4 regions of the Paraburkholderia sp. BL17N1 genome follow, and region 4 is predicted to be linked to each of the others. Evidence: riboswitches for the same ligand, from Rfam matches in the RefSeq annotation. Region 4 holds a riboswitch; each other region holds the start of a gene.
What was found. Region 4 has a riboswitch for cobalamin ahead of cobW (cobalamin biosynthesis protein CobW). Riboswitches for the same ligand answer to the same signal wherever they lie in the genome.
Positions count from the first base shown of each region.

Region 1 (7,601 bases), 320 kb from region 4:
CGGTCGGCGCATTGCCGATCACGACCACGCCGCTCGCCAGCTGCGGCCGCCACAATTCGAGCGCGGCCGCCGAGCGCGTATTGCCGAGTTCACGTGCGAGCGACGGCACGTCTGGATGCGTCAGCGTGCAGATGACCTCGTTGTTCGCCGGCAGCCGCGCGCGCGTGATGCCTTGCGCGACCATGCCGGCATCGCACAGGATCGGCGCGCCTTGCGCGAGCGCCGCGCGGCCCGCCGCGCCCGCGCCCGCGGAAAATTGCAGATCGTCGATCACATCGACCATGCCGCATGCGTGGATCACGCGCACCGCGAGTTTTTCGAGGTCGGCGGGAATGCGCGACAAGTCGGCCTCCGCACGGATCGTCGCGAAGGATTGGCGATAGATCTCCTGACCGTCGCGAATGTAATCAAGCATCGGTGTCACTCCGGGCGAGGCGTTCGAGCAGGTCGGCGGCCTCGCCGATCGTCAGTTGGCGCGCGACGCACTGGCCGAAGCCGGGCCGGCCGTCGCGCCGATAAAGGTCGTACAGGCCGGGCGCGGCGGCGAGCAGCGTGAACGGCGCGCAATGCGCGGCGGCGCACGAGCGCAAGCAGCCGCTCAGATGCACGTCCACGCCGGCTGGCAGCCGAGCCGCGAGGCGCAACGCGTCGTTCTTGGTGTCGGCGAGGCCCTTCACGCAGCCGCTCGATCCGGCGCACGCGATCAGGTGCGTGATCGCGTGTGCGGGATCGCAGGCGAGACCGAGGGCGTTCAGGCCGGACAACAAGATCGGAACGGCGTGCGTGGCGATGTCGGGTAATAGCACGCTTTGCCAGGGTGTCAGGTGAAGCGTGGCGCTGCCGTGCTGTTGCGACAGCGTGGCGAGTCCCGTTAGCGTGTCTGCATCGAGACGTCCCAGCGGTGGCTGGCCGCCGACGTGCCAGGCTCCGGGCACGCGTTGGGCGTGAGCGCCAAGGCGAAGGTTGGCGTCGGCTGGTGTAATGCGGTGCCAGTTGGCGAGCTTCGCGTTTCGCGTCAGTGGGAAGTCGAGATAGCGCTGGGCGTGATGCAGTACTGCGTCGACGGAATGCGCGGTTAGCAGGTGGCGCATGCGTGTGGCGTCGGCGGCGGCGAGGTCGAGGAATGTGAGGAGCAGCGCGCGTACTAGTGCCGGGACTTGTGAAGGCAGGATTGCGGCTAGAGCCCCTGTGTTGTTCACGCCCGGTTTTGCAAGCACGGTGCTTTGGCGTTGCATAAGCGCGCCGGCATAGGCGCTCACAGGCGGACAACCCGCGAACCCGAACACGAACCGCACGCCGTCCGCCTCTTGCGACGCCGCCAGCCACACATCGTGCGGATGGTCCACTCTCGCGAGCCGTTCGCCGCCGTCCAGCAACAGTGCGAATTTCGGCGACAGCGCCGCGAAACGCGCTTCGCTTTGCAGCATAGTGAGCAATTCGGCGCACAGCGGGCGTGTGTCGAACAGCGCGAATGGATCGCGTCCGGCAGCGGGGCTGATCATGACGTTGCGGACGTCGTCGGCCGAGACTGCGGCGGAGAGTGCGTGGGCAGTGCCCACTCGCTGCGCTGCTGCGTCCGGGGCTTTCGAGGCCCATTCATTCACAGCGTCGGCCGCCGCCATCGTGTTCGCACGGCCCGCCACGCCGTTCGCCGGCATCGGCCCAAGACCGGCGTCGATCAAAGCCGCGATCAAAGCCGCCTCTTCACCGCGCTTCACGCCACGCACCTGCACATTCGCGCGATTGGTCAACTCGATCACCCCGCCCGCGTGCCGCGCGCTAGCCTCCGCGATCGCCCGAGCCTGCGCCGCGCTCAATTCGCCGCCGGGCAGTTTGATCCGGCAAATCCCGCCGTCGCGCGCGGCGACGATGCGCAGCAGCCCCGGACACGCCGAGGGCCGCAGCGTGGCGGCCGCGTCGGATAAAACGGTGGAGGGCGTTGCTTGATTCAAGACGGACACCGGGTTTAGCGTCGCGCGACGGCCCGAGCATGCCGTGAGGCGGGCATGGCTGCGGCATCGGTACACCCCGCCCGATGTTGGCTGGCACGAACAGTCTCGCCGGCAGGTCTCCTGGCTGGCAGGTCATGGTCCGCTGCGGCCTTCCCGGTCGAACCAGTGGCGTGGAGCGCAGGCGGACTCGCTGCATACAGTTGCGGGGGCAGCCACAGTGGCACTGTGTTCCCTCTTCGGCCCCGAAGGGCACCGGCGGCTGTATTATGCCTTTTTTCGAACAGCACAACGAGGCTGGACGCTTTGATCGGCGTGGCACAGCGCATTATTTGAAGACACAGAATGAGGATGGATGCATGCCCGCGTGGCTGACGGTGGTGGGCATAGGCGACGACGGCTTCGCCGGCTTGGGGCGGCCCGCGCGGCGGGCCTTGCTGGAAGCGTCGGTGGTGTACGGCGGCGAACGTCATCTGGCGATGCTGCCCGCGCGTCTCGCCGCGCGCCGTGCCGCCTGGCCGCGTCCCTTCGATCTCGCGCCCTTGCTGGCCGAGCGCGGCGCAGCCGTGTGCGTGCTGGCGAGCGGCGATCCGATGCTGTTCGGCGTCGGCGCGACACTCGCGCGGCAATTGCCGGCGGGGGAATTGCGGGTGCTGCCGGCGCCGTCGTCGTTGTCGCTGGCGGCCGCGCGGCTCGGCTGGCCGTTGCAGGATGTCGCGACGGTGTCGCTGGTGGGGCGGCCGTTGCCCGCGCTGAACGCGCATCTGCACGACGGCGCGCGCATGTTCGTGCTCAGCGCGGACGGGCGCACGCCCGCGGCGCTCGCGGCATTGCTGAACGCACGAGGTTACGGGGCGACCCGCATGAGTGTGCTGGAACACCTGGGCGGCGAGCTGGAGCGGCGCATCGACGGCCGCGCGGATCAGTGGTCCGCGGGCGACGTGGCCGCGCTGAACCTGATCGCGCTCGACTGCCGTGCTACCGAAGGTGCACCGCGTCTGCCGCTGACCTGCGGTTTGCCCGACGATGCGTTTCGTCACGACGGCCAGTTGACCAAGCGCGACGTGCGCGCGATCACGCTCGCGCGCCTCGCGCCGACGCCCGGCGAATTGCTGTGGGATGTGGGCGCGGGCAGCGGCTCGATCGGCATCGAATGGATGCGCGCGCATTCCACCTGTCGCGCGATTGCGATTGAAGGGCACGCGGAACGGCAACGTTTCATCGAACACAATCGCGATACGTTGGGTGTGCCGGGGCTGCAACTCGTGGCGGGGCGCGCGCCTGAGGCGCTGCAGGGGTTGCCGGTGCCGGATGCCGTGTTCATCGGCGGGGGCGTGACCGTGCCGGGCGTGCTGGAGGCATGCTGGGCAGGTCTGCGCGAAGGCGGGCGGCTGGTCGCCAATGCGGTGACGTTGCAAGGCGAGGCGGCGTTGACGGCGTGGCGCGAGCGGCATGGCGGGACGTTGACACGGATCGCATTGGCGGACGCGCAACCGCTTGGCGGGTTCGATACGTGGCGGCAGGCGTTGCCGATCACGCTGCTGGAGGTGACGAAGCCGGCGAGCGGCGAGGGCGTGAACCTCGTGGGAACCGAAACCGTGATTAACGCAACCAATGCGACGAATGCGGTGAATGTGCCGAATTCCAGGCGTGCCGCAAGTGCCGGAAGCGGTATGAGCGCCACGAATGTCACCAACACGACCAACTCGACCAACACGACGAAAGCGACGAACACGACCGGCGCCACCCCCACCGACCCATCGCCAGAACCCTGATGCGCGAAGAAACCCCCGAACAACCCGCGCCGCTGCGTAGCGGCTACACGACCGGCAGTTGCGCCACCGCGACGTCGCTGGCGGCGGCGCGTCTGTTGCTCGCGGGTGTCGTCAGCGAAGTGGCGGAGATCGTGTTGCCGAAGGGGCAGCATGTGCCGATGCCGCTGGTGTTCTGCCGCCTGATCGGGAATGGCGAAGAAGGCGCGGAAGCCGGCACGATCAAGGACGCCGGCGACGATCCCGACGTCACGCACGGCGCGCTCGTCTTCGCGCGCGTGCGCCTCATCGCCGAAGCGGGCGTGATATTTCGCGCGGGGCCGGGCGTCGGCACGGTGACGCGCGCGGGGCTGACGCTGCCGGTCGGCGAACCCGCCATCAACCCGGTGCCGCGCAGAATGATGGCCGAGCATCTGGCCGAACTCGCGGCGGAGCATGCGTACGGCGGCGGCTTCGAAGTAACGATCGGCGTGGAAGGCGGCGAAGCGCTCGCGCTGAAAACGATGAACCCGCGTCTCGGCATTCTCGGCGGGCTGTCGATCCTCGGCACCACCGGCATTGTGCGTCCGTTTTCGTGCTCGGCGTATATCGCGTCGATTCATCAGGGGATCGACGTCGCGCGCGCCAACGGCTATACCCATCTCGCCGCCTGCACCGGCAACGCGAGCGAGGACGCGATGCGCGCGCACTACGGCCTGCCGGATATCGCGCTGATCGAAATGGGCGACTTCGTCGGCGCGGTGCTCAAGCATATGAAGCGCGCGCCGGTCGAGCGCCTGAGCGTGTGCGGCGGCTTCGGCAAGCTCAGCAAGCTGGCGGCGGGCCATCTCGATCTGCATAGCCGCAATTCGAGCATCGACCTCGAGCGGCTCGCGCAATGGGCCGCCGAACAGGGCGCCGACGACGCGCTTCAGGCGGCGATCCGCGCAGCCAACACGAGTCAGCAGGCGGTCGCGTTGGCGCACGCGCGGCAGGTGCCGCTCGGCGATATCGTCTGCCGGCATGCGCTGGCGGTAGCGCGCGAGATCGTGCCGCCGCAGGTCAACGTCGAAATGTTCGCGATCGATCGCGAGGGTAAGCTGATCGGAGCCGCGCAATGAAAACGAAGCGGATTCTGCTGCTCGGCGGCACAGGCGACGCATTGCGGATCGCGCGGCAACTCGCGCCCGAGCACGTGTATAGTCTCGCCGGCCTCGGCAAGGTGCCTGACGATCTGGCGTGCACGGTGCGAGTCGGCGGCTTTGGCGGCAGCGAAGCTATGACGCGCTACATCGTCGGTGAAGGTATCGATCTCGTGATCGACGCGACGCACCCGTATGCCGCGCAAATCAGCGCGAACGCGGCCGAGGCGAGCCGCGCCGCGCGCGCGCCGTATTGGGCATTGCGCCGCCCGGCGTGGCAACCGCAAGCCGGCGACGATTGGCGCATGGTCGGCGACTGGAGTGAACTCACGGATGCGCTCGCGCCGTTCATAAAGCCGCTCTTCACGCTCGGCCGCGAACCGCTCGCGCATCTCGACGAGATTCCGCCGCATCAGTTCTGGGTCGTGCGTTGTCTCGAAGCGCACGCCGACACGCCGCGTGCGCGGATCCTCGCGGCGCGCGGTCCATTCACGCTCGAAGGTGAGCGTGCGCTATTCGCCCTGCAAGCCTTCGACGTGGTGGTCAGCAAAAATAGCGGCGGCCAGGCGACTGAAGCAAAACTCGAAGTCGCGCGTGAACGCGGTTTGCCGGTCGTGATGCTGCGCCGACCTGAATTGCCGGTAGCAGAGAGGGAATTCGAAAGCGTTTCCGATCTGCTCGACGCGCTGCAACGCGCAGTCTGAATCGCGCATGCATGCCACGCCGCCTCAACGAATCAGGGAGTAGTGAATGACGGTGTTTTTTATCGGCGCGGGTCCGGGCGACCCCGAACTGATCACGGTGAAAGGGCAGCGCCTCGTGCGCAGTTGTCCGGTGATCCTGTACGCGGGTTCGCTCGTGCCGGCCGCGGTGCTCGAAGGCCACGCGGCACAGCAGGTGGTCAACACCGCCGAACTCGACCTCGATCAGATCGTCGCGTTGCTCGCGGCCGCGCACGACAAAGGCCAGGACGTGGCGCGTGTGCATTCCGGCGATCCGTCGCTGTACGGCGCGATCGGCGAACAGATCCGCAGACTGCGCGAACTGAAGATTCCCTATGAGATCGTGCCGGGCGTCACCGCCACGGCGGCATGCGCGGCGACGCTGGGTTGCGAACTCACATTGCCCGATATTTCGCAGACGCTGATCCTCACGCGCTTCGCGAGCAAAACCAGCATGCCCGAAGGCGAACAACTGGCCGACCTCGCCCGGCATCGTGCGACGATGGCGATTCATCTCGGCGTGCGGCATCTCGCGCGGATCGTCGATGAATTGCGACCGCATTACGGCGGCACGTGTCCGATTGCGGTGATCTATCGCGCGAGTTGGCCCGACGAGGAAAAGATCACCGGCACGCTCGACGATATTGTCGGCAAGGTGCAATCGACCTCCATCGAGCGGACCGCGTTGATCCTGGTCGGCCAGGTGCTGGCCGCCGAAGGCTTCGCCGACTCGACGCTGTATGCGAAAGACTGAAACCGTCTGCTTGAAAAAGCCCATCCGCGCACCGTCGCACAGTGCGCGGATTAGCTCGCAACGCCAGATCCTCTTACGCCGTCACTTCATCCGGCTGCCTCGCCGCCAGCTTCACACGCAATGCTTTGGCGGCCCGAACCATATTCGTCAGCGCAGCTTCGGTCTCCGGCCAGCCGCGCGTCTTCAGCCCGCAATCCGGATTGACCCACAAGCGCTCAGCGGGAATCACTTCGCACGCGCGTTCCAGCAGACGTTCCATGGCTTGCGCATCCGGCACGCGCGGCGAGTGGATATCGTAGACGCCCGGGCCGATTTCGTTCGGATACGCGAAAGCGCCGAAACCGTCGAGCAGTTCCATCGCCGAGCGTGAGGTCTCGATTGTGATCACGTCGGCATCCATCGCGGCGATCGACGGCAGAATGTCGTTGAACTCCGAATAGCACATATGCGTATGAATCTGCGTTTGATCGGCCACGCCCGCGGCTGAAATGCGGAACACGCGCGTGGCCCATTCCAGATACGCAGCCCAATCGGCGCGACGCAACGGCAAGCCTTCGCGGAAAGCCGGTTCGTCGATCTGGATGATGCGAATGCCGGCCTTTTCCAGATCCACCACCTCTTCACGGATCGCGAGCGCGAGTTGCAGCGCGGTGGTCGAGCGCGGCTGGTCGTCACGCACGAACGACCATAGCAGCATCGTCACCGGACCGGTCAGCATGCCTTTCATCGGAATCTGCGTGAGCGATTGGGCGTAGCGTGTGGTTTCGACCGTCATCGGTTCGGGACGATACACGTCGCCGTAAATGATCGGCGGTTTTACGCAGCGAGAGCCGTAGCTTTGCACCCAGCCGTTTTCCGTGAACGCATAGCCCCACAACTGTTCGCCGAAATATTCGACCATGTCGTTGCGTTCGGCTTCGCCGTGCACCAACACGTCGAGGCCCAGCTCTTCCTGTTTGCGTACGGCGATCTCGATCTCGGCGCGCATGCGCTGCAGATAGTCGAGTGCGCGCAGTTCGCCGCGCTTGTAGGCGGCGCGCGCCTGGCGAATCGCGGACGTTTGCGGGAACGAGCCGATCGTGGTGGTCGGCAGGAGCGGCAGGTCGAGCGCTTCGCGTTGCAGTCGATTGCGTTCGGCGAACGGGCTTTGCCGGTCGGCCATCGCGCTGCTCACCGCGGCCACGCGTTTTTGCACGAGCGCGTTGACCACTGTGCTGGAATGGCGGCGCGCTTCGAGCGCGCGGTCGGCGGCGGCGAGTGTTGCCTCGGCTGCCGCAGGGTCG
Region 1 is NZ_RBIW01000002.1:3,455,201-3,462,801, reverse strand. Features, by position in the region: gene B0G82_RS35470 (precorrin-8X methylmutase) at 1-415, opposite strand, end outside; gene cobG (precorrin-3B synthase) at 408-1,952, opposite strand; cobalamin riboswitch at 2,045-2,224, opposite strand; gene cbiE (precorrin-6y C5,15-methyltransferase (decarboxylating) subunit CbiE) at 2,309-3,724, shown strand; gene B0G82_RS35455 (cobalt-precorrin-5B (C(1))-methyltransferase) at 3,724-4,821, shown strand; gene B0G82_RS35450 (cobalt-precorrin-6A reductase) at 4,818-5,546, shown strand; gene cobM (precorrin-4 C(11)-methyltransferase) at 5,593-6,318, shown strand; gene metE (5-methyltetrahydropteroyltriglutamate--homocysteine S-methyltransferase) at 6,392-7,601, opposite strand, start outside.
Region 1: it holds a riboswitch for cobalamin, as region 4 does, so the genes downstream of both, cobG (precorrin-3B synthase) here and cobW (cobalamin biosynthesis protein CobW) in region 4, are expected to answer to the same signal.

Region 2 (7,601 bases), 1.4 Mb from region 4:
CCTCTCTGTCCCTCTTCGACTCCCTTGAGTAAGAATTGCAAGGCCAAGGTAGTTTTACCTGTACCGGGCGCACCTTCCACAAGGTACATGCGATGGGGCGTGAGACCGCCTCCCAGGATGTCGTCGATTCCATCGATTCCTGAGGAAAGGCGGGCCGGCTTGTCGGCGGCTTGTCTGTTTGACATGGCGTAGCGTATTTGACGTCGATGGATGGCTGTTGGTTATTCAGCCGGTACGGCGAGAATGCAAAATCCGTGCCGGTTGACGGATTCATGCGCCGGCGCGCTCCTTCACCAGTTGAATGAAGCGCGTGGCCGCGCTGTTGTGCAGTGCCGCGGGATAGGCAAGGTGCAGCGGCGCGCTGAGTTTCGAAGGGTCCGCGAGCGTGCAGTACACGGTGCCCACCTGGTCGTAACGCTGCATGGAAGCGGGCACCAAGGTCACGCCCAGACCCGCCGCCACGAGGTTGATGCCCGACACCATGCGCGGCACTTCGCGGGCAATGCGCGGGACGAAGCCCGCTTGCCGGCAAGCGGCGAGGATGTCGGCATACATGCCGGGTGCGCCCGGACGGCGGACCAGAATGAAGTCTTCGTGCGCCAACGCTTTCAGCGACACTTGCGGCCGCTTCCTGCCCTTGAGCAACGGATGACCCACCGGCAACACCACGACCATCGGTTCGTCGAGCAGCAACTCGAACGCCACGCCCTCGCGGGCGTCGACCGGCTTGCGTAGAAACGCCGCCTGAATCTGGCCCGCAGCCAGACGCTCGATGATCTCCGCCGCGTTGAACTCGGCGAGGTCCACGGCGACTTCGGGGCAGACCGCGCGAAACGCGCGGATCGCCTCGGTCGTGAATGGATGGAACGACGCGGAACTGGTCAGGCCGATGGAAATCGTGCCGAGTTCTCCACGCGCAATCCGGCTCGCCCTTTCGACGGACTGCTGCAGATTTTTCAGCAAGCGTTGCGCGTCTTCCGCAAAGGCCTGACCGGCCGGCGTCAAGGTGACGCCGCGCGGCATGCGCACAAAGAGTTCGAAACCGATCTCTTCTTCCAGCGTTCGAATCTGCTGCGAGAGCGGCGGCTGTTGCATGGCTAGCCTTTCTGCCGCGCGCGTGAACTGGCCTTCTTCGGCGACCGTCAGAAAGTAACGCAGATGCCGCAGCTCCATGGTGTTTCGTCTCCTCACCAGCACATGAAGGCCGGTTCGATGCCATACATACTAAATATGAATGGTGCATGAAACAGGTATTTTACATTTACCATGTCCGCTCCTACGATCTCGTCCATCGCATTCCGTCCGAACCAGGCCGGTGTGACGGTCGGTATTCGCCTCCGGTTCCGAGTATTCGGTTTCTCTACGACGGATTTGACGATGCGCCGCGTTCAAGACTGTGCACGGCGATCAGGAGCAAGCTGCATGACTTTGAATCGTTCACGACGTATTGCGGCGTTGTGTATGTCGACAGGCGCGGCAGTGCTGATGACGTTTGCGCAATCCGCGTTCGCGGTCCATGCTTACGAGCCGCATCTGAAGCCGGTGGCGACGATCTCCAACACGCGCTTCACGCTCGACACGCCGCAAGGGCAAGCGCAATTCCCGCTGTATCTGTCGAAGGATTGGAACGTTGCGCAGCCGCAGGTGACGCGCGCGGTCATCGTGATTCACGGCAAGCTGCGCAATGCGGACGTGTACTTTCGCACCGCACAGAATGCTCGCGATGCCGCGCATGCGGACCCCGACGCTACGCTGCTGATCGCGCCGCAGTTCCTCGCCACGCTCGACACGCGCGTACACGACGAGCCCGCCGATCTCCTGCGCTGGACCGGCGACGCCTGGATGGGCGGCGAAGCGGCGCGCGCGCCGCTGCCGATCAGTTCGTACGAGGTGCTCGATGCGATCGTCGCGCGTCTCGCCGATCGCAAGCTGTTCCCCAATCTGCGGCATGTGGTGTTCGCCGGGCATTCGGGCGGCGGCCAGGTCGTGCAGCGTTACGCCGTCGCGGCGCGTAATATCGCCGCGTTGACCGGCGAAGGCATCGACGTGCGTTACTTGGTGGCGAGCCCGTCCACGTATGCGTATTTCGATGCGCAACGGCCTGACGCGCAAGGTATTGCCGCGCCGTTCGATGTCGCGCAATGTCCCGACTTCAATCAATGGAAATACGGCATGGACAACCGGCCGCCGTATCTCGACGACCGCACGCCCGCGCAACTCGAAGCGATCTATGCGTCGCGCCGGGTCGACTACCTCGTCGGCGGCGCTGATGACGATCCGCAGCAGAGCGCGCTCGACAGAACCTGCGCAGCCGAAGCGCAAGGGCCGCAACGCGTGGCGCGCGCAGAAGCGTACTACCGGTATATCCAGTCGCGTCATCCAGACGGCCTGAAGCAGCACTTTCATATCGTGCCGGGCGTGGGGCACGACGGTGCGCGCATGTTGACGTCGGTATGCGCGTTGTCAGCAATGTTCAACACTTCGGGATGCGGGCAATGAGCGAAGCGGCCTTCAATCAGCGCGACGGTGTCGCGGCTGGAGCCGATGCACCGAACAGCTTGAGTCCGTCGATGGTGCGGCGCGCGATCTTCGCCTCCGTGCTCGGCAATGGACTCGAGTGGTTCGACTTTCTGATCTACGGCTACTTCGCGAAGATCATCGCGCAAGTGTTCTTTCCCGGCGGCAGCGGCTTCGTGTCGATCATGCTGACGCTTGCGACGTTTGCCGTCGGTTTTATCGTGCGGCCGATCGGCGGCATTCTGCTCGGCATCTACTCGGATCGCGCGGGGCGACGCAAGGCGCTCTCGCTGCTGATCATTTCGATGGCGGCCAGCACGTTGCTGATGGGTCTCACGCCGGGCTATGCGAGCATCGGCATCGCTGCGCCGCTGTTGGTGGTGCTTGCTCGCTTGTTGCAAGGGCTATCCGTGGGCGGACAGTTCGCGACGGCTTCCGCGATGCTGGTCGAGTACGCGCCCTCGCACAAGAAGATGTTTTACGGCAGCTTCAACATGTCGGCGCAAGCGTTCGCGTTGCTGCTGTCGTCCGGCGTCGGCTATCTGCTGACCACGCAGCTCACGCATGAGCAACTGGTGGCGTGGGGCTGGCGTTTGCCGTTTCTGTTCGGCGCGCTGGCGGGGCCGTTCGGCTTCTATATCCGGCATCGCGTGGCCGAGTCACCGGAGTTCGAGCGGCTGCTCGAACACAAGGACAAACCGCCGCGCGTCACGATCCGCCAGTTCTTCCGCGACAACGGCGACGCGGCGATTTGCGCGATGGGTGTGATTATCGTCGGCGCGGCGACAAATTATGTCTGGCATTCCTATCTCTCGGTGTATGTCGAACGGCAATTGCATTTGCCGTTGTCCACCGCGTTGCTCGGCGCGTTCGTGTCCGGTGTGCTGAATCTGTTTCTGTTTCCGCTGTCCGGCAAGCTCGCCGATCGTTATGGCGCATACCGGCTGTTCTATCCCATCGTGATCGCGTGGATGGTCTGCGTGTATCCGCTTTATCACTTCGTCGTGACGAATCCGACGCCGGGGCACCTGTTCATCGCGCAGATGATCGCGACGCTGTTCCTCGCCGCCATGTCCGGCGCGCATCCCGGCATGCTCGCGACCTTGTTCCCCGTGCGCAGCCGTTCGGCGGGCGTGGCGCTGTCGTACAACATTGCGGTGACGCTGTTCGGCGGCATGGCGCCGCTCACCATCACCGGCTTGACGCGCGTGACCGGCAGCAGCCTCACGCCCGCGTTTTACCTGATTTTTGCCGGCTTCGTGTCGCTCGCGATGGTGTACTTCACGCGCGCCGGACGCATGTCGAGCGGCGCGGCGGCTAGACCCGCCACTCATTGATCGACCACGAGCCTATTGCATGACCCAGCCTTTCATCACAGACGACGAACGCGCGCCGAATGAACATCCGGTCGCGGTCGTGGCGAGCCGGCATCTGAGCGTCACGACGCGAGCCGGCAGCGGCACGGTGCCGGTGTTTTCCAACGGCGATTGGCTCGCGCCGACGCGCGATGTCCAACGCGCCGTGATTCTGATTCATGGCCGCCTGCGCAACGGCGACACGTATTTCGAACTCGCGCAGCGTTCGTGCGCACTCGCCGGCGCCAGCGTAGCCGATACGCTGCTGATCGTGCCGCAGTTTCTCGCGACCGCGGATGTCGACGCGCATGAACTGCCGCCGTCCACGTTGCATTGGGACTGGACGAGCTGGATGGCTGGCGAGAACGCCGAAGGTCCCGCGCCGATCAGTTCGTTCGATGTGCTCGACGCGATTGTGGACACGCTGGCGTCGCGCGAGCAGTTCGCGTCGCTCGCCGAGGTGGTGATCGCGGGACACTCGGGCGGCGCGCAGGTCGTGCAGCGCTACGCAGTGGTAGCGCGAGACGAGGCGTCCCTCGCGGCGCGCGGTATCGCGCTGCGCTATGTGGTCGCGAATCCTTCGTCGTATGTGTACTTCGATGCAATGCGGCCGGTTGGGCCGGTTGCGTCTGCTGTGTCCGGCGAGTTTGCGGCATTCGATCGGGCGAGGTGTCCGTCGTTCAATCGCTGGAAGTATGGGCTCGAGGATTTGCCCGCTTACTCTCGCGACGCGGCTTCAGCGGCCACGCTCGAAGCGCGTTACGCGCAGCGTGACGTGACCGTGCTGCTTGGCGGCGCGGATTGCGATCCGCAGCATCCGGCACTCGACCGCTCGTGCGCCGCGTTGACGCAAGGTGAACACCGGCTCGGGCGCGGCCTGGCTTACACGCGCTATATGGCGTTGCGGCATCCCGAAGGATTGGCGACGCATCGGACGTTTGTGATCGATGGTGTCGGGCACGATGCCAAGGGGATTTTCGGATCGGCGCAGGGGCTGGCGGCTCTATTCGGTACGGGATTGTAATGACGGTGACCGAAGCGCGGTCTTGAGGAGTCGGCCTTCCTGGGTATGAAGCGTGCTACCGCGCTTGTACCTGCGAGTGACTTCAAGGACCGCGCCGACATGAACAGAACCCGATTGCTTGCCACCGCGCTCGCCGCTGCGTCGCTGGGCGTTTTGCTGACCGGCGGTGCGTATGCCGACGATGCGCCTAGCCCTTGCACATCCCTGAAGCGGATCGTCGCGGCGGCCCCTGGCGGGCTCACCTCATTGACGTCGGACGACGGCAAGGGCGTCGCGCAACCTTACGGCGACGACGCGCAATGTTCGGCGAGTCACGGTGCCTATCAATGCACGTGGACGCCGCATCACGACGCCGGATCGAATGCCGACGCGCTGCAAGCTGTCGCGGCGGACGTCGCATCGTGTCTGCCCGACGCGACGCACGATCAGAATTCGCCGGGACGTCAGCACTTTTATCTGGGCGCGAAGGGTAAGCGGACCGATATCACACTGACGCCGACCGGGTCGAACAAGCTGCGTCTGGTGGTGTCGGGTAAGTAAGCCGCCGGGCTAGAGCGGCTAGTGTGTCGCCGGCCACCATGTCCAGCCGCGCGACGAGTGCCGCAACTCGATGATCGAAAGTGGCGCGATTTCAATGCGCGGAAAAACGATGGGCGATGTTCCGAGCGTATACACGATCGCTGCCCGCAGCACCGGCGCGTGGGTGACGGCGACCACGTTGCTCGATGCACGATCCGTCTCGCCGTCCAACAACGCTTCGAGCCATCCTCCTACCCGTTTCACGAGTTGACTGAACGACTCGCCGCCGTGAGGCGCGGCGTCCGGATCGCGCGTCCATGCGGCGACGTCTTGCGGCGCTTCGGCGGCGAGGTCGGCGAGCCGCCGTCCTTGCCATGCGCCGTAGTTCAGATCCGCCAGGCCGGCGTCGACCGACGCCGTGAGGCCCAGCGCCGTCGCCGTTTCGCGCGCGCAGGCGGCCGGGCTGACGAAAGCCGGTGACTCTTCCGCGATCGCCAGGCGCAAGCGTGCGGCGTGGGTTTGGGCTTCGGCGAGGCCGCGGGCGTCGAGTGAATCGTCGGCGGGAAAACGGCCTGCGCGCTGGGCCGCGGTCGATGCGTGGCTGACCAGTAACAGCCTTGTGTCCATTCCGTTCATGTCCTATCAAGCCACGTCCCGAAGCCCAACGCCGGCGGCATGAAACGTGTGTTTTGCGTTGCCGGGTGCCGAAGTTTAGCGCGTAGAATAGCGGGACTGCGAAGCGCGGAAGCCGGTGAGAGCCCGGCGCGGTCGCGCCACTGTAATCGGCAGCACAAGCCGAAAGCCAGACCTGAGCTTCGCACCAATCCTCTGCAATGACTATCGGGGCGCGTTACCCCAGGAGATGTCCATCATGACCGAAGCTGTTTTCGATCCCGCCAATCAGCCTGTTGCTCAACCCACGCCGATTCCGCTGCGCGAGTTGCTGCCCTGGGTCGTGTTCGGCGGTTTGCTGTTGCTGCTCGCGCTTTACTTCGTGGGTGCGGAACAGGGTGCCACCTCGCTGGTGCCGGGCATGTACGTGCATGAGTTCGTGCACGACGGCCGCCATCTGCTCGGCTTTCCCTGCCACTAACGGAGTCGACCATGGTGGGTAAATTGTTGGTACGCGGGATGCTTGCAGGCATCGCCTCGGGACTCCTCACGTTCGGCTTCGCGCGGGTGGTGGGCGAGCCGCAGGTCAATCAGGCCATTTCATTCGAAGAAAAGGCCGACGCCGCGAAAGGCGAGGCGCCCGAGCCTGAGATGGTGAGCCGCGACACGCAGCGGGGTATCGGCTTGTTGACTGGCGTGCTGACTTACGGCGCGGCATTCGGCGGCTTGTTCTCGCTGGTCTTCGCTTACGCTTATGGCCGAGTGGGCGCGTTGAGCCCGCGCGCGTTGTCCGCATGGCTTGCGCTTGGCGCGTTCATTGCGCTCGCGATCGTGCCGAATCTGAAGTATCCGGCGAACCCGCCCTCGGTCGGCGACCCTGAGACGATCGGGACGCGCACGGGGCTGTTCTTCCTGATGATTGCGATCTCGCTGGCGGCGATGGTGTTCTCGCTCAAGGTGCGGCGCCGTGCGGCGATGAAACTTGGCGCGTGGAACGGCTCGATCGTGGGGGCGGTGGTGTTCATTGTGATCATCGCGGCGGTGCAGTTGTCGATGCCCGCGATCAACGAAGTGCCGGAGGCTTTCCCGGCGGTGCTGCTGTGGAAATTCCGCGTCGCGGCGCTCGGCATGCAGGCGATTATGTGGGCGACGATCGGGCTGCTGTTTGGCGCACTGGTCGAGCGGATTGCGTTGATGCGGGTGGCGGGGCGGTCGGCGGTGAAGTCGGCTTGATTGGCATGACGAGTGCGGCCGCTTCGGCGGTTTCGCTCAACGGTTCGCTCGCCGTGCTTCGCTCTCCGCAGTTTGCGCGCAGCGGTCAAGATGGGTTCTGCGTCAAGGAGTTGGGGCGGTTGTGGGGTGGTTATCCACAGGCTTCTGAACAATTTCTGTGGATAAATTCGCCCGCGATGCTCAAGAGCTACAAACATCTGTTCCGTTCGAATTTAACAACTTGGTTGCTGCACACGGCCTCCGGTTGTCCGCACCATCGGGACAGGGCAGGTGTTTTGCGTGACCATTCAGGGCGACTCCGGTCGCCCTTTTTTATCAGGTTGCTTGCTGCGCGTTCCCGG
Region 2 is NZ_RBIW01000002.1:1,775,903-1,783,503, forward strand. Features, by position in the region: gene B0G82_RS27880 (ATPase domain-containing protein) at 1-185, opposite strand, end outside; gene B0G82_RS27885 (LysR family transcriptional regulator) at 271-1,173, opposite strand; gene B0G82_RS27890 (alpha/beta hydrolase) at 1,423-2,499, shown strand; gene B0G82_RS27895 (MFS transporter) at 2,496-3,854, shown strand; gene B0G82_RS27900 (alpha/beta hydrolase) at 3,874-4,896, shown strand; gene B0G82_RS27905 (hypothetical protein) at 4,996-5,436, shown strand; gene B0G82_RS27910 (histidine phosphatase family protein) at 5,455-6,042, opposite strand; cobalamin riboswitch at 6,106-6,248, shown strand; gene B0G82_RS27915 (CbtB-domain containing protein) at 6,287-6,508, shown strand; gene B0G82_RS27920 (CbtA family protein) at 6,520-7,260, shown strand.
Region 2: it holds a riboswitch for cobalamin, as region 4 does, so the genes downstream of both, B0G82_RS27915 (CbtB-domain containing protein) here and cobW (cobalamin biosynthesis protein CobW) in region 4, are expected to answer to the same signal.

Region 3 (7,601 bases), on a different contig from region 4:
GGCGAGCGCCGAGGGCCTGCGACCGCTCGCGCAGAGCCTTGCGCGCGGCGAGGCGGGCGTGTTGTCGCTGGCTTTCGTGTCCACGGCTGACTACGGGCTTCTTCCGCTGTTGCTGCGCGATTTCGGCGCGCGTCATCCGCGCGTGCGGCTGGAATTGACCGAAGCCACCAGCGACATACAGGTCGACGAACTGGTGGCCGGGCGTATCGACGCGGGTCTCGTGATCGCGCCGCTGCCGTCGCGCCACGCCACCCAGCTCTCGTGGCTGCCGATCGCGCGCGAGCCGCTAGTGATCGCCATGTCGACGGAGATGGCGGCGCGCGTGGCCAGCGCCAGTGGCGACCGTGCCGACCCTCGCGCCGAATGGCTGGATACGCCGATCAGCCTGCGCGATGTCGCCGACGCGCCGCTCGTGATCTTCCCAAGACGTCTGGCGCCGGGCTTTTATGACATCATTATGGATTGCTACGGCGTGGCGGGCCTTGCGCCCCGGGTCGGCCAGGAAGCGATCCAGATGCAAACGATCGTGAGCCTCGTGTCGGCCGGCATGGGTGTCGCACTGGTGCCGCAATCGTTACGTAATCTGCGCCGCACCGGCGTGGTGTACCGGCCGCTTTCCGAGTCGGTGCCCGCGATCGAGACGGGCCTCGTCTGGCGGACCGCGGAGGTGAGCCCGGTGCTGGCGGGTTTCATCGACATCGTGCGGGCGCATGCGGCGACCGTCGAAGCGCAACAATCCGCCACGCCGCGCCTATAGACGCGTCCGCGCGAACGCATTGCCGGCCGGACCGTCCAATGCATGCACCGCAAGCTGCGGGCAGCGCCGCCCGTTACTAGACATTTCGCTTCTGAACCTGAACTGCCCATAACAACACGATGCTTATTCACCCCAATTTCGACCCCATTGCCATTCATCTGGGGCCGCTCGCCGTGCGCTGGTATGGACTGATGTACCTCGTCGCGTTCATCGCGGCGATCGTGGTCGGCCGGTTGCGGCTGCGTTTGCCGTATGTCGCCGCGCAAGGCTGGACCGCCAAGGATATCGACGACATGCTGTTTTACGGCGTGTTGGGCACGATTCTCGGCGGCCGCCTCGGCTACGTGCTGTTCTATAAGGCGAGCTTTTATTTCGCGCATCCGCTCGACATCTTCAAGGTCTGGGAAGGCGGCATGTCGTTTCACGGCGGCTTTCTCGGCGTGACGCTGGCCATGGTGCTGTTCGCGTATCAGCGCAAACGCTCGTGGCTGCAGGTCACCGACTTCGTCGCGCCGATGGTGCCGACCGGGCTCGCGGCAGGGCGTCTCGGCAATTTCATCAACGGCGAGTTGTGGGGCCGCGTGACCGATCCGTCGGCGCCGTGGGCCATGCTGTTTCCGGGCGCCGCGCCCGACGACGCCGCGTGGCTCAGCGCGCATCCGCAACTGGCCGCGCAATGGCACCTGAACGAAGTATTCGCGCAATATCACATGCTGCCGCGCCATCCGTCGGAGCTGTATGAAATCGCCCTGGAAGGCGTCGCGCTGTTCTTCGTGCTGTTCTTCTTCTCACGCAAGCCAAAGCCAATGGGCGCGATTTCCGCCGTGTTTCTGATCGGCTACGGCCTCGCGCGCTTCACGGTCGAATTCGCGCGCGAGCCGGACGACTTCCTCGGCCTGCTGGCTATGGGCTTGTCCATGGGCCAATGGCTGTCGCTGCCGATGATCGTCGTCGGTATCGGCATGCTGGTGTGGTCTTATCGCCGCGCGCGCCACGAACCGGCGCAGGCGGTCAGCGCGAACTGACCGCTACGGTTTATCGTGGCGAGTGGTCAATGAGAAAAGCCGCGCGAGCGGCTTTTCTTTTACTGCGTCGAAGCAGTGCTTCTACCACCAGGAAGCGTTATTTCATCTGCACCGAGCCGGACACATTGACGGTTACCGTCGACGTTCCGCCTTCGATCGGCACCGGTGCCGCGGCCTTTGCGTCGGCGCCCATGGCGCGCGCGCTCATCATCATCACCGGACGCGGCATCACGCCGTTGTGGCCGACGTTGACCTCGCGAATCGAATAACCGCTGTAGCCGAACGCCTGCGCGGACGAAGCGGCCTGCTCGCGGAACGACTTGATCGCTTCGCCGGTGAGCTTCTGCTCCGCCGCGCGCTGCGCTTCAGGCGAGAGCGAGAACTGCACATTGCCGACCTGCATGATCGATGCCATCTGACCCGCGAGCTTGGACACCGCGGCGAAGTCGTGCGATTCGAGTACGATCTCCGTGCGGCCGCGCCATGCGGAAATGCGCCCGTCACGGTCGGTGGACGGATAGATCGAGAACGAGCCCGTGCGCGCCGTCACGCCGCTCACACCCTTGGCTCTTTGCAGCGCCGAATCGGCGCGCTGGTTCAGCGTTGACGTGAGCGCCGACGGATCGCTCGCTTCCTGCTCGTAGAACAGCGTGATATCGACGACGTCTTGCGGCACTTCAGCGCTGGCCTGCGCGTTCAACGACAGCACGCCGGCCGGCTGATATTGGCCGGTGCTTTGCGCGCGTGCCATGGCCGGCGTCAGTGCGAGCGCGGCGGGCGCGGCGCAGACGAGGGCGAAAGCGAGTGCACGTGCGGTGTTTTTCGTCATTGTTGGACTCCTTGCTTGAACAGGTTGTGCACGATTGGTGCAACCGCCGCGCCGTGGCATGGCGTTTGCGAGATCGTTAGGCGCTTGTAACCTGAGCTTGGTTCCCGGGTTTGACGTTGCTTTAACGTTTGCGTGCGCACAAATACACGCCACGCATTCATCAGGCATGCACGATCAGGCGAGCCGCTTGGTGATGAATCGCCATTCGGCCTCGGTCACCGGTGTAATCGACAGGCGGTTGCCTTTGGCGAGCACGCGCATGTCCGCGAGTTCGTCGTGCTCGCGTAACGCGGCGAGCGGGATAAGCGGAATCTTCTTCTTGAACACCACATCGACGAGCACCCAGCGGGGCGTTTCCTGCGACGACTTCGCGTCGTAGTAGGGACTCTTCTTGTCGAACTGCGTCGGGTCGGGATACGCAGTGGACGATACCTCCGCAATGCCCGCGATGCCAGGCTCCGGACAGCTCGAGTGATAGAACAGCACACCGTCGCCGACCTGCATCATGTCGCGCATGAAATTGCGCGCCTGATAGTTGCGCACGCCGGTCCACGGCAATGTGCGATGCGGTGCCTTGGCGAGATGGTCGATGCTTGCTTCGTCCGGTTCGGACTTCATTAGCCAGTAGCGCATGAATCGAATTGAACGTTAAGGGGTTGAAGATGCGGAAGAAATCGGCCAACAAAAAACAGCGCCCAAAGAAAAACGGCACCGAACCGAAGTCCGATGCCGTTCTAAATAAGGTCCCCGCCTTAGCCGCTAGGCCGGCATCCTGAACCGGGGGTTCAGAATTGGTCGCAGTTAGCAACACTTCGGGTACATCAGACAGAGTGACGCGCACACCCGTGCTACAAATTTCCGCAACCGTGCACATGGCATTGGTTCAAGGAATATATGACCTTGGCGAACCAGGCAGGGAAGCTAAACCGATGAAGCTGAAAAACGAACTACCGATTGAACTCAAACGTTTGCTGAATCTTGCACACCTTGTGCTCACACATTCCGTTTGAATCCGCCGCCGATCTCAGGACCGGCAGCACGATAACACATGTACCTTATTGCACGCTGTACTGCTCAATCACAGTACCTAGTTGTTCGTTCATTTGATGCATTGTACGCCGGATTTCTTCAGCGGGAAATGCTTCTCCGTGTCTCACGCTCGATTGCAGTCTAAGCAGTTCCGATGCCAGCGACAGCGCAGCCATGACGGCAATGCGATCCGTGCCGCGCACGTTGCTGTTATTGCGGATCTTCGACATTTCGGCGTCGACGCGTGCAACCGCTTCGAGCAGCGCCGCTTCCGTTTGCGGCGAGCAGGCGAGGCGATAGGGCACGCCGAGAATCGATACTTCGATCTGCTTGGTGGTCATGCATTTTCTCCGTGGCGGGTCACGTCGCTCCCGGCTTCGGCTACTTGCTGAGCCGGCTCGAGCAGATCGAGCTGGTTGTCCGGCTCACTGTGCGCGCGCGCACGCGGCAGCTTCTCGAGGATCGCGTTCAGGCGCACTTGTGCGTCGTCGATCTTCGCCGAAAGCGCGTCGCGTTCCGCCTGCAGCGCGTTACGTTCCTCGCGCAGCATTGCAAGTTCCGTGCGCGTGGCTTCGGCGTCGGCGCGCGATTGCGCGAGTTGCTCTTCGAGCGCGAGTCGCGCCTCATTGTGGCGCTGGCTGATCGCGATCAGCTTGCCGATATTTTGTGAAAGTGTTTCGAGTTCGGTGAGCATCTGCTGCGTCCTCTAAAGACATCGCATTTTAGCGCGGAATGTCGCAGGTTCCGACAATTGTCTCGTTTCGAGACGTAACAACATCGCTTTGTGCAGGCTTTTTATCGACCATATGATGAAAAAGTACTCACGCGTCGGACAAGAGCCTGCACTTAACAGAACACATGGCCTGCGATCTCACCATTCTTGACGGACTCCGAGGCCGCTCCTAAACTGCCCGCACTCTGGTGCCCGCGTGCGGCTTTTTTTCAACGGCCCACGCAGTTAAACGGGAAGCAGGGCGCGCGGTTCATCTGGATTCAGCTAAACGCGCCAACCTGCGCTGCCCCCGCAACGGTAAGCGACCGCATTCGTCATGCAAGTCGATCCCGCTCGCGAGCTGGAAGTTCAACTCGCGAGTGTGCCACTGCGCGTCTCGCGTGGGAAGGCGGGATCGATGCGTCGCCAGCCCGGATACCGGCCAGAGGGAGAGGCACGTCCCGCGCGAAAATGTTAAATACGCGGGCGCCTCGTTACGCATCGGCCTGCGGGGAAGCGGGCCGCGCACGCTATCCACAGGACGTTCACCCCATGCTGTCCCCCTTCGCCCGCGCGGTGCTGCTCGCCTTTGCGAGCCTGCCGATCGTCGTGCACGCGCAAGTCGCGTCTTCATCTTCTGCTTCATCTGCTTCGTCTCCGTCGGCGGATTCTTCGAGTTCGGTGTCCTCTTCGGCGGTGCTGTCGCCCGTGGTGGTGACCGCGGATCGCGCGCCGCAAGCGCTCGCCGACACGATCCCGCAGACCTCGCTGTTCGATCAGCAGGATATCGCCGACACCACCGCGACCGATTTGCCCGGCCTCCTGCAACTCGCGCCCGGCGCGCAAATCTCGCGCACAGGTGGCCCCGGTTCGACGACGAGCCTCTTTTTGCGCGGCGCGTCGTCGACGCAATCGCTGCTGCTGATCGACGGCGTGCGCGTCGATTCGGTGAGTCTGGGTGCGTCGCAACTCGCGCAGATCCCACTCGACCAGATCGATCACGTGGAGGTGGTGAACGGCAACGTGTCGGCGTTGTACGGCTCGGGCGCGATCGGCGGTGTGGTGCAGGTGTTCACGAAAAACGGCGGCGATCACCCGCCGCGTTTCAATTTTTCGCTCGGCTACGGCAGCTATCACACGCAGACGCAGCAGGCGGGCGTGAACGGTGCATTGGACAAGGACGGCAACACGACCTTCAGCATTTCGCTCGCGCGTTCGAAGGACGACGGCTTCTCGTCGCTGAATACGAAGGAGGCGCCCAGCGCCAATCCGAACGCGAACGGCTATCTGAACGAGAGTATCTCGGCTTCGCTGCGCCACAAGTTCAACGACAAATGGGACGCCGGCGCCAGCTACTTGCAGTCGAATGGCAACAACAGCTACGACAACGCGTACGGCGTGCCGACCGATCTGAACAACCTGTATAGCAAGGTGCGCCAGGTCTCGGTGTTCGCGAACGGCAAGCTGACCGACTGGTGGACCACGCACTTCATCGTCGCAGAAGGCGACGACCGCAGCGTGTCGAACACCAACGGGGTGTACAACGGCCGCTTCGATACAGACAATCGCCAGTACACATGGCAGAACGATTTCGCGCTGGCCGCGCAGCAGAAACTGCAGGTCGGCTATGAGCATCTCGATCAAAGCCTCGATTCGGACACGTTCGCGGCGCCGGACCGTCATGTGGATTCGGGCTTCGTCGGCTATACGGGACGCTTCGGGCGCAACCAGTTTCAGGCCAACGTGCGGCGCGACCAGTATTCCGATTTCGGCGGAGCGAACAGTTACTATCTCGGCTACGGTTTCGACATCACCGGCCATTGGAAGGTGACCGCAAGCTATTCGGATTCGTTTCGCGCGCCGAGCTTTGACGATCTGTACTATCCGATCAGCGGCAATCCGGCGATCCAGCCGGAGCGCAGCCATTCGATCGAAGCCGCGCTGCAGTACGCATCGAATGCGCTCGGCGTGATGCGCCTTTCCGCATTCCAGACGCGCTATTCGAATCTGATTAACTACGAGCAGGTGACGCCCGGCATCTATCTGGCCGAGAACGTCGGCCATGCGAAGGTGCAGGGCATCGAAGGATCGTGGAGCGGCCATGTCGGCAAGACGGACGTGCGCGCGTCGCTGACGCTGCAAAATCCCGTCGACCTCGACAACGATGCCGACCTCGTGCGGCGCGCCCGGCGCTTCGGGGCGCTGACGGTGAACCGCAGCATCGCCGGGTGGCGGGTGGGCGGCGAATGGATCGTGAGCGGCCCGAGCAACGACAGCAGCGGCAAGCTGGGCGGCTATGGCGTGGTGAATCTGTCGGCGCGCTACAACATCACGAAAGCATGGTACGTGGCCGCGCAAATCCAGAATCTGTTGGACAAGGACTATGAAACGGCCTACTCGTATAACTCGCCACGGCGTGGTGCGTATCTCACGGTTGGTTGGCAGCAGCAGTGACGCTTGCGCCCTGTCGTTGAGTTCGCGCAGATGAATCGCCATTCGAGTTCGATGCCCGCGACACTGCGCGTGATGAGCGCGAAGCGCGCGGCCGCGATCTGGCTGGCGCTCGCCCTGATTGCGCTGGCGGTGCTGATGGCGTCGCTCGCGCTCGGCAGCGTATCGCTCGCGCCGATGCGCGTGCTGGCGGCGCTGATGCCGTCGCATGCGCCGTCTGTCGGCGCCGCCGACCTGACTGCGGAAATCGTCCGCACGTTGCGATTGCCGCGCGCGGTGGCCGGCTTTGCCTGCGGCGCGTTGCTCGCGTTGGCCGGCGCGTTGCTGCAGGTGCTGTTGCGCAATCCGCTGGCCGAGCCTTACGTATTGGGCGTATCGGGCGGTGCGGCGAGCTTCGCGTTGGTCGCGATGATCGCCGGTTGCGCATGGTGGATTGTCGACGCAAGCGCATTCGCCGGAGCGTTCGTGTCGATCCTGCTGGTGCTCGGCCTCGCGCGCCGCGAGTTGTGGCGCGGCGAACCGCAGGACACGTCGCCGCGTTTGCTGCTGACCGGCGCGGTGATCGCGGCGGGCTGGGGCGCGCTGATTACTTTGCTGCTCAACCTCGCGCCCGATAACCGCTTGCGCGGCATGCTGTTCTGGCTGACCGGCGACCTCAACGGCGGCGCGATGCCGTGGACGGCGCTCGTCGCGCTCGTCATCGTGCTGGTTGCGATCGTGCCCGCCGCGCCGCGTCTGAATGTGCTGCTGCGTGGCGACGCCGCCGCGCAGGCGTTAGGCGTTGCGGTGATGCCGCTG
Region 3 is NZ_RBIW01000001.1:390,921-398,521, reverse strand. Features, by position in the region: gene B0G82_RS01785 (LysR family transcriptional regulator) at 1-757, shown strand, start outside; gene lgt (prolipoprotein diacylglyceryl transferase) at 877-1,782, shown strand; gene B0G82_RS01775 (SIMPL domain-containing protein) at 1,880-2,611, opposite strand; gene B0G82_RS01770 (EVE domain-containing protein) at 2,786-3,244, opposite strand; RNA gene ssrS (6S RNA) at 3,352-3,533, opposite strand; gene B0G82_RS01760 (cell division protein ZapA) at 3,667-3,981, opposite strand; gene B0G82_RS01755 (ATPase) at 3,978-4,334, opposite strand; cobalamin riboswitch at 4,543-4,814, shown strand; gene B0G82_RS01750 (TonB-dependent receptor) at 4,905-6,806, shown strand; gene B0G82_RS01745 (iron ABC transporter permease) at 6,837-7,601, shown strand, end outside.
Region 3: it holds a riboswitch for cobalamin, as region 4 does, so the genes downstream of both, B0G82_RS01750 (TonB-dependent receptor) here and cobW (cobalamin biosynthesis protein CobW) in region 4, are expected to answer to the same signal.

Region 4 (7,601 bases):
CGTCAAGACGGTCGTCACGCGCCACGGCGGCGATGTCGAGGTGGCGAGCGAGCCCGGCCAGGGCACGGCATTCACGATTTGCCTGCCGGTGCTCGAAGACGCACAATCGGGTGCCTCGGTCACGCCGCGCCCATGACATACGAACACACACCTTATCGAAGCGAGAAGATGGTGAAAGCACTCCTGATCTGTGCCGCGCTGGCGTCGGCAAGTCTCACCGGTTGCACGGGTCTGAGCGCCGACGTGCATACCGCCGGTGCCAGGAACGCGGCCGCCGCGTTGCAAGGCGAGCGGACTTACACGATCGTGCGCATGCCGTCGCAAGAAGTCAGCGCGGATCATCCGCAGTTCGAGCGCCTGCTGGTGGACGAGTTGGCGAAGCAGGGCTTTGTCGCGACGGCGGCTGGAACCGCGCGCTATCTGCTCTCAGTCGCCTACGACACGCGGCCGGCGACCATCGGCGTCAATGAAAGCGGCTGTACGTCAGGCGACTGCCGGCGCGGGCCCGCCGCACCGTTCTCTCTGTTCGGCGGTCCCGCGTACCAGCATGCGCTGACGCTGCGGTTTTTCGAGTGCGCGAGCGGACAGGAGGTCTATAAAGTGAGCGCGGTGAGCAGCGACCGCGACGCGGACCCGCTGCATGCCATGCCGACGCTCGTCAAAAGCGCGCTCGCCAGTTTTCCCTTCGATGCGCCACCCGATTGGCGCGTCAAATTGCGCGTCGACGAAACCGGCGGTGTGCCGGTAGTGACGTCACTGAAGCCGCTTCAGCCGTAAGGGCTGTAACACACGTCGAGTTCATTCCGGCGCATCGCTGCCTTCCGGCCAGCGGTTTTCGAACACGCAATCGGCGAGCGGCACGCGGCTCGCCCAGCGTTCGGTTTCCAGCATCGGCTCGCTGTAAAACCGGTCGACGTGGCCGAGACACAGAATCGCCACGGGACGCGCGCCCTCGGGCATGCGCAGCAGTTGGCGAACCGCGTCGACGTCGAACAGCGACACCCAGCCCATGCCGAGACCTTCGGCGCGCGCGGCCAGCCACATGTTCTGAATCGCGCAGGCCACCGACGCGAGGTCCATCTCCGGCAGCGTGCGCCGGCCGAAGATGTGGCGCTCGCGGCCGTCCATCAGCGCCATCACCAGCAGTTCGCCGCAGTCCAGCATGCCTTCCACTTTCAGCTTCATGAACTCTTCGCGGCGTTTGCCGAGCGCATCGGCGGTGGCGAGCCGTTCGCTTTCCACCGCATCGTGCAAAGCCGTGCGCAGCGCGGGATCGGTGATCCGCGCGATCCGCCACGGCTGCATGAAGCCGACGCTCGGCGCGTGATGCGCGGCGTCGAGCAGACGCTGCAGCACGGCCGGATCGACCGGATCACGCACGAAATGGCGCATGTCGCGGCGTTCGTAGATCGCGCGGTAAACGGCGTCGCGCTCGGAATCGTTAAAAGGCTTCGCCATGGAACAGGGCGGCCGTGAAGGCCGGGTTGGAGGGCCAGTAAGCGTGCATGTAAGTCGCCACGATCGAGCCGGCGCGATAAATAGCCTCGCCGGGCGCGTCGCCCTGCGGCCTGGTGGCCGAGCGCAGCGGCGTGAGCGACGTGTTCAGCTTCGAGTAGTGAAACGTGTGGCCGGTCATCGGCCCATGCAGGCTGTCGATCTGCTGCATGCCAAGCGCGGTGAAGCGCGTTTGCATGGTCGCGTGGCCGGGCAGCAGGCCGAGCATCGGTGTGGTCACGCCGTGCGTGTCGGTGAGTTGGTCGAGCAGATACAGCATGCCGCCGCATTCGGCGACGAGCGATTTGCCGGCCGCCGCGTGCGCGTGGATGCTCGCCGCGCTGTGCGTGTTGCTGGCCAGCGTGGCGGCGTGGAGTTCCGGGTAGCCGCCTGGAAGATACACAGCGTCGGTGCGTTCCGGCAGGGCTTCGTCGGCGAGCGGCGAGAAGAAAGCGACTTGCGCGCCGAGCGTTTCCAGCAACGCGACGTTCGCCGGATAGATGAACGAGAACGCGGCGTCGCGCGCAATGGCGATTGTCTTGCCGTCAAGCAGGCGCGGCAGGATCTCGGGTGTCGGTGTGCCGAACTCGACCGGCGGCGGCAATTCGGCGAGCGCGGTGCGGCCTAAAGTGTCAGCGGCGTGATCCAGTCGCGCGTCGAGGTCGTCGATTTCTTGCGCCTGATGCAAGCCGAGGTGACGATCGGGGAGTGCGATTTCATCGCTGGCGGCAATGTGTCCGCACCAGCGCAGATCCGGCGGCAACGCTTCTTCCAGCATCTGCGCATGCCGCGCGGAGCCGACGCGATTGGCGAGCACGCCGTAAAACGGCACCTGCGGCCGGAATTGCGCGAGACCGAAGGCGACCGCGCCGAAGGTCTGCGCCATCGCCTTCGCCGAAATCACCGCGAGCACCGGCACGCCGAATACGGTGGCGAGATCGGCGCTGCTCGGCGTGCCGTCGAACAGACCCATCACGCCTTCGATCAGGATCAGGTCGGCTTCGGCGGCGGCCTGCGCGAGCAGCGTGCGGCAGGCGGCTTCGCCTACCATCCACAGATCGAGCGAGAGGACCGGCGCGCCGCTCGCGCGCGCCAGAATCATCGGATCGAGAAAATCCGGTCCGGTCTTGAAGACGCGCACGCGTCGCCCCAGCCGCCGATGGTAGCGCGCGAGTCCCGCCGTGATCGTGGTCTTGCCTTGACCCGAAGCAGGCGCACTGATGAACAGGGCGGGGCACGCGGCCATCGCTTAGAACTCCACGCCGCGCTGCGCTTTCACGCCCTGCTCCCGATACGGATGCTTGACGATGCGCATTTCGGTGACGAGGTCGGCGGCTTCGATCAGCGCGTCCGGCGCGTGACGGCCGGTCACCACCACATGCAGCATCGGCGCGCGCGCGGCGATTACCGACAGGACTTCGTCGAGCGGCAGGTATTCGTACTTGAGCACCGTGTTCAGCTCGTCGAGGATCACCATCTGGTACTCGCCGCTTTCGATCATGCGACGCGCTTCGTCCCAGCCTTTGCGCGCGGTCGCGATATCGGCGTCGCGGTTCTGCGTGTTCCAGGTGTAGCCGTCGCCCATCGTGACGAAATCGCAGTTGGCGATCGCGCCGAGAAAGTCGCGCTCCGACGTGTGCAACGCGCCCTTGATGAACTGCACCACGCCGAGACGCATGCCGTGGCCGAGCACACGCACGGCCATGCCGAACGCAGCGGTGGTTTTGCCTTTGCCGGTGCCGGTGTTGACGATCAGCAGGCCTTTTTCGACGGTGGCGTTGGCCTGTTTTTTCTCGTGGCCTTCGCGGCGGCGCTCGGTCATGCGTTGATGCGATTCGGGGTCGGTCTTCATGGCAGGTCCTGTTGCTGTGTGTCGTTGTCTGGGTGTTCGGCGTGAGCGGTGGTTGAGGCGATCGCCACGGTGACGCCGGCATAAACGGTTTTGCGCACGAGGAGCGTGGCGCGAGGCGCATGGCCTATGACGGATTCACCGAGCCCGGCTGCGACGTCGGCCGTCGCGCCAAGCAGCGCGCACGGCTCGCAGACGCCGTCCACGCCGAGGTGCTCGCGCGCTGCCGCCGAAGGCACCGCGACGTGCATCGCCGCAATCTGTTCAAGGCTGAAGAGTGTCAGCGGCAGCGCATGACTCGCGCAGAATTCGAGGAGGCCCACCTCGTGGGCTTTGATGTCGAGCGAGGCGACGGTACGGATTTCGTCGAACGAATGCGCGCCGAGCGCGCCGCGCACCGCGGCTTCGATCTGCTCAGCCGAGCTGTGCAAACGACAACCGATGCCGACGCTCAGCGTTTTCATCGCGTATCCGTCCCGTCCGCGAGCGGCGTTGCAGCGCGTTCCGCATGCGCCGCCTCACGCGCCAATGCGAGCGACGCCACCCCGCCGATCACCACGATCGCCGGCGACCCAAGTCCGGCACGCGCAACGGTGTCGGCAAATTCACCGAGCCGCGCTAGCGCATGGCGTTGCTCGGGACGCGTGGCCGATTCGATCGCCGCGCACGGCGTGTCGACGCTCATGCCGGCCGCGAGCAGCGCGCCGACGATATCGTTGAGCCGCCGCATGCCCATGTAGATCACAAGCGTCATGCGCGTGGCCACGAGTGCGGCCCAGTCGGGCTCGCCGCTGCCCGCGCCGTGCCCGGTGACGAACACGACGCCCTGCGCGTGATCGCGATGCGTGACTGGAATCCCGATCGCCGCGGGCGCCGCGATTCCCGCCGTGATGCCGTTGACGACTTCCACCTCGATACCGGCCGCGTGCAGCGCCTGTTGTTCCTCGCCGCCACGGCCGAACACGAACGGGTCGCCGCCTTTCAAACGCGCGACGCTGCGCCCGGCCCGCACATGTTCGAGCATCTGCGCGACGATGTCTTCCTGCGGTGTCGACGGATGACCGCCGCGTTTACCCACGTAGACGATCAGTGCGTCAGCGCGCGCGAACTGCAGCACTTCAGGATTCACCAGATCGTCGACCAGCACCACGTCGGCTTGCGCCAATGCACGGGTGGCCTTGATGGTCATGAGTTCGACGTCGCCGGGGCCGGCGCCGATCAGCCAGGCGCGGGTCATCGCGGCGTGCACGGCGGGCGCCATGTCGTGACAAGCGGGAAAGGGTAAAGCGCGAAGGGTCGCCAGACGGCGGACGTTGGGGTCATGCAGTGCTACGGATTCAGGCATGGCGCAATGCGTGGTTCGTAGCGAGTTTCACACGAAACTCGCCTACGCGGACACTCTGCGTCGTGCTTTAGCGCCTTCGCATCCGTCCCTCGCGGATTCCGGCGGCCGGCGGCGCGATGTTGCCCTGAGGTTCGCCGCCTCCGCGTCTGGCCGGTATCCGGGCTGGCGGCCTCACGCGCTTTGCCTTCCCGTCCGCATTCGCTGGAAATTGCCGGACAGTGGCTTAAAAAAACGCATGCGCGGCGCAAGTCGATTCAACATCGCGCCGCAGGTCGCTTACCGTTGCGGGGACAGCACAGGTTAAGCGCATGGCGCGCTGCCTGTTTCCCGTTTAACTGCACACGCGAATGCATGTGCGGGCACCAAACGCGCGCATACGATAGCACATGGCGCCCCGTCCGATAAGCGCTTGCGGCCTGGGGTTTCCTTGACGGCACCGGGCCGCGGGCCTACACTCGCACGCACTTTGGTGCTCGTGTGCGCGCTCGTGCGCATGCAGTTAAACGGGAAACAGGGTGCCCACCTGCCATGGATCGGGCCAACCTGTGCTGCCCCCGCAACGGTAAGCGAAATGTGGTGCTAACTGCCGTGTCAAACGCAGTCGGTTAGCGCCGCGGAGCCGGCTTCGATGTCCACGCGCAAGGCCGCGTCGGCATATCACCACTGGGCGAGAAATCACTCGTCCGGGAAGGGGAAGCGGCGCTTTCGCCAGCCCGGATACCGGCCAGATAACGAAGGACGAACGCCGCGGGGATGCGGCGCTGCGTTCATGACTCATTCCCGCTTTCTGTTTTTCTGTTGTCGCGGCAACGCCGACTTTCGTCCCCGTGTTTTGTTATGGTCGCGGCTGGCCGGGCGTGTGCTCCGTTTGCCTCGGCATGCGCTGAAAAACACGCCGGCGTGCACGTGCAACTCCTACGGATGGACCTCACGATGCAAACTCAAATGCGCAAGATCCCCGTCACCATCGTCACGGGCTTTCTCGGCAGCGGCAAGACCACGCTGCTGCGGCATATTCTTCAGCATGCGGGCGGCAAGCGCATCGCGGTGATCGTCAACGAATTCGGCGAACTCGGTATCGACGGGGAAATCCTCAAGGGTTGCGGCATCGGTTGCGATGAAAACGGCGTCGAGACCGAAGGCCAACTGTATGAACTGGCGAACGGCTGCTTGTGCTGCACCGTGCAGGAAGAGTTTTTCCCTGTGATGGAAAAGCTCGTGGAGCGCCGCGAGCAGATCGATCACGTGCTGATCGAGACGTCGGGTCTGGCGTTGCCGAAGCCCTTGGTGCAGGCGTTCAACTGGCCGCAGATCAAGAACAGCTTCACCGTGGATGCCGTGGTCACCGTGGTCGACGGCCCGGCCGCCGCGAGCGGCCAGTTCGCGGATAATCCGGTTGCCGTGGATGCGCAGCGCAAGGCCGATCCGAATCTCGATCACGAGTCGCCGCTGCACGAACTGTTCGAAGACCAGTTGTCGGCGGCCGATCTGGTGATTCTGAACAAAACGGACTTGCTCGACGACGCGCAGCAAAGCGCGGTCGAAGTTTCGATCCGCGAGGAAATTCCGCCGCAAGTGAAGATCGTTCGCACACACATGGGCCAGCTCGATCTGCATACATTGCTGGGCCTCGAAGCGGCGTCGGAAGACACGATCCACTTGCGTCACGATCACCACGGCTCCGCCGACGACGCCGACCACCATCATGACGAGTTCGACTCCGTGGTCGTGCAGGCGAATGCGTCGTCGCGCGAGGCGGTGATCGCCGCGCTGCAACAGCTGGTCGAAACCAACACCATCTATCGCGTCAAAGGCTTCGCGGCGCTGCCGGGCGCGGCGATGCGTCTGGTGATTCAAGGCGTTGGGCGGCGCTTTGACAGCTATTTCGATCGACGCTGGCAGGCCGGCGAAAGCGGCCCGAGCCGCTTCGTGCTGATTGGTGAAGACCTCGATCAGCCGGCGTTGCAACGTGCGTTCGACGCGGCGCTGGGCATGCCGTCGAGCGTCGAAGCGCAGCAGGCGTAAGCGCATATGCATCTGCTGCGCACCACGCCGGGCGGTTTCGTCGACGACACGCAAGGCGTGATCCGGATCGATCAGCAGCCCGCGGATATCGTGGTGCTCAGCTCCGCCGACACCACGCTGTCGCTGCTGGCGAGCGTTTTTCCGCGGCTGGGTGAAGGCTTCCCGAGCGTGCGGCTCGCGAACGTCACGTATTTGCGGCAACCGGCGTCGGTGGATTTTTATCTCGAAGACGTCTTGCAGCATGCGCGCGTGGTGGTGGTCGATCATCTGGGCGGCGAAGCGTATTGGCCTTACGGCATCGAGCAGGTGGTGGCGCTCGCCGAGCGCAAGCAGCAGACGCTCGCGATGTTCTCCGGCGATCTGCAGGAGGATCCGAACCTGCTCGCGCGCAGCACGGCAAGCGCGGATCTGTGCCATCAACTGTGGCGCTATCTGCGTGAAGGCGGCCCGCAAAATGCCGAGGCGTTCCTGCGCTGTATCGCCCACCGCGTCTTCGGCTGCGGACGCGAACCTGCGCCGCCGCGCGCGTTGCCCGCCGCCACGCTCTACCATCCCGAGCGCGATACGCCGACCATGGCCGACTGGCAGGCGCGCTGGAAACAGGGAGCACCGGTTGCGGCGATCCTGTTCTACAAGGCGCATCTGCAGGCTGCCAACACGGCGGTGTTCGACGCGCTGATCGACGCACTCGAATCGCAAGGTCTGAATCCGCTGCCGATCGCGATTACCTCGCTGAAAGATGCGATGAGCCGCGACGTCGTGCAATCGCTGTGCGCGCAGCACGAGGTGGCGCTGGTGCTGAATACGACCGCATTCGCCGCGTCCGCGATCGACGACCCCGAGCCGCTCGCGCTCGCCGGTGATGCGCCGGTGCTCCAGGTGATCCTG
Region 4 is NZ_RBIW01000002.1:3,132,506-3,140,106, reverse strand. Features, by position in the region: gene B0G82_RS34010 (CHASE2 domain-containing protein) at 1-136, shown strand, start outside; gene B0G82_RS34005 (DUF4136 domain-containing protein) at 133-777, shown strand; gene bluB (5,6-dimethylbenzimidazole synthase) at 799-1,458, opposite strand; gene B0G82_RS33995 (cobyrinate a,c-diamide synthase) at 1,442-2,740, opposite strand; gene cobO (cob(I)yrinic acid a,c-diamide adenosyltransferase) at 2,744-3,346, opposite strand; gene B0G82_RS33985 (cobalamin biosynthesis protein) at 3,343-3,807, opposite strand; gene cobA (uroporphyrinogen-III C-methyltransferase) at 3,804-4,580, opposite strand; cobalamin riboswitch at 4,819-5,070, opposite strand; cobalamin riboswitch at 5,139-5,432, shown strand; gene cobW (cobalamin biosynthesis protein CobW) at 5,622-6,713, shown strand; gene cobN (cobaltochelatase subunit CobN) at 6,720-7,601, shown strand, end outside.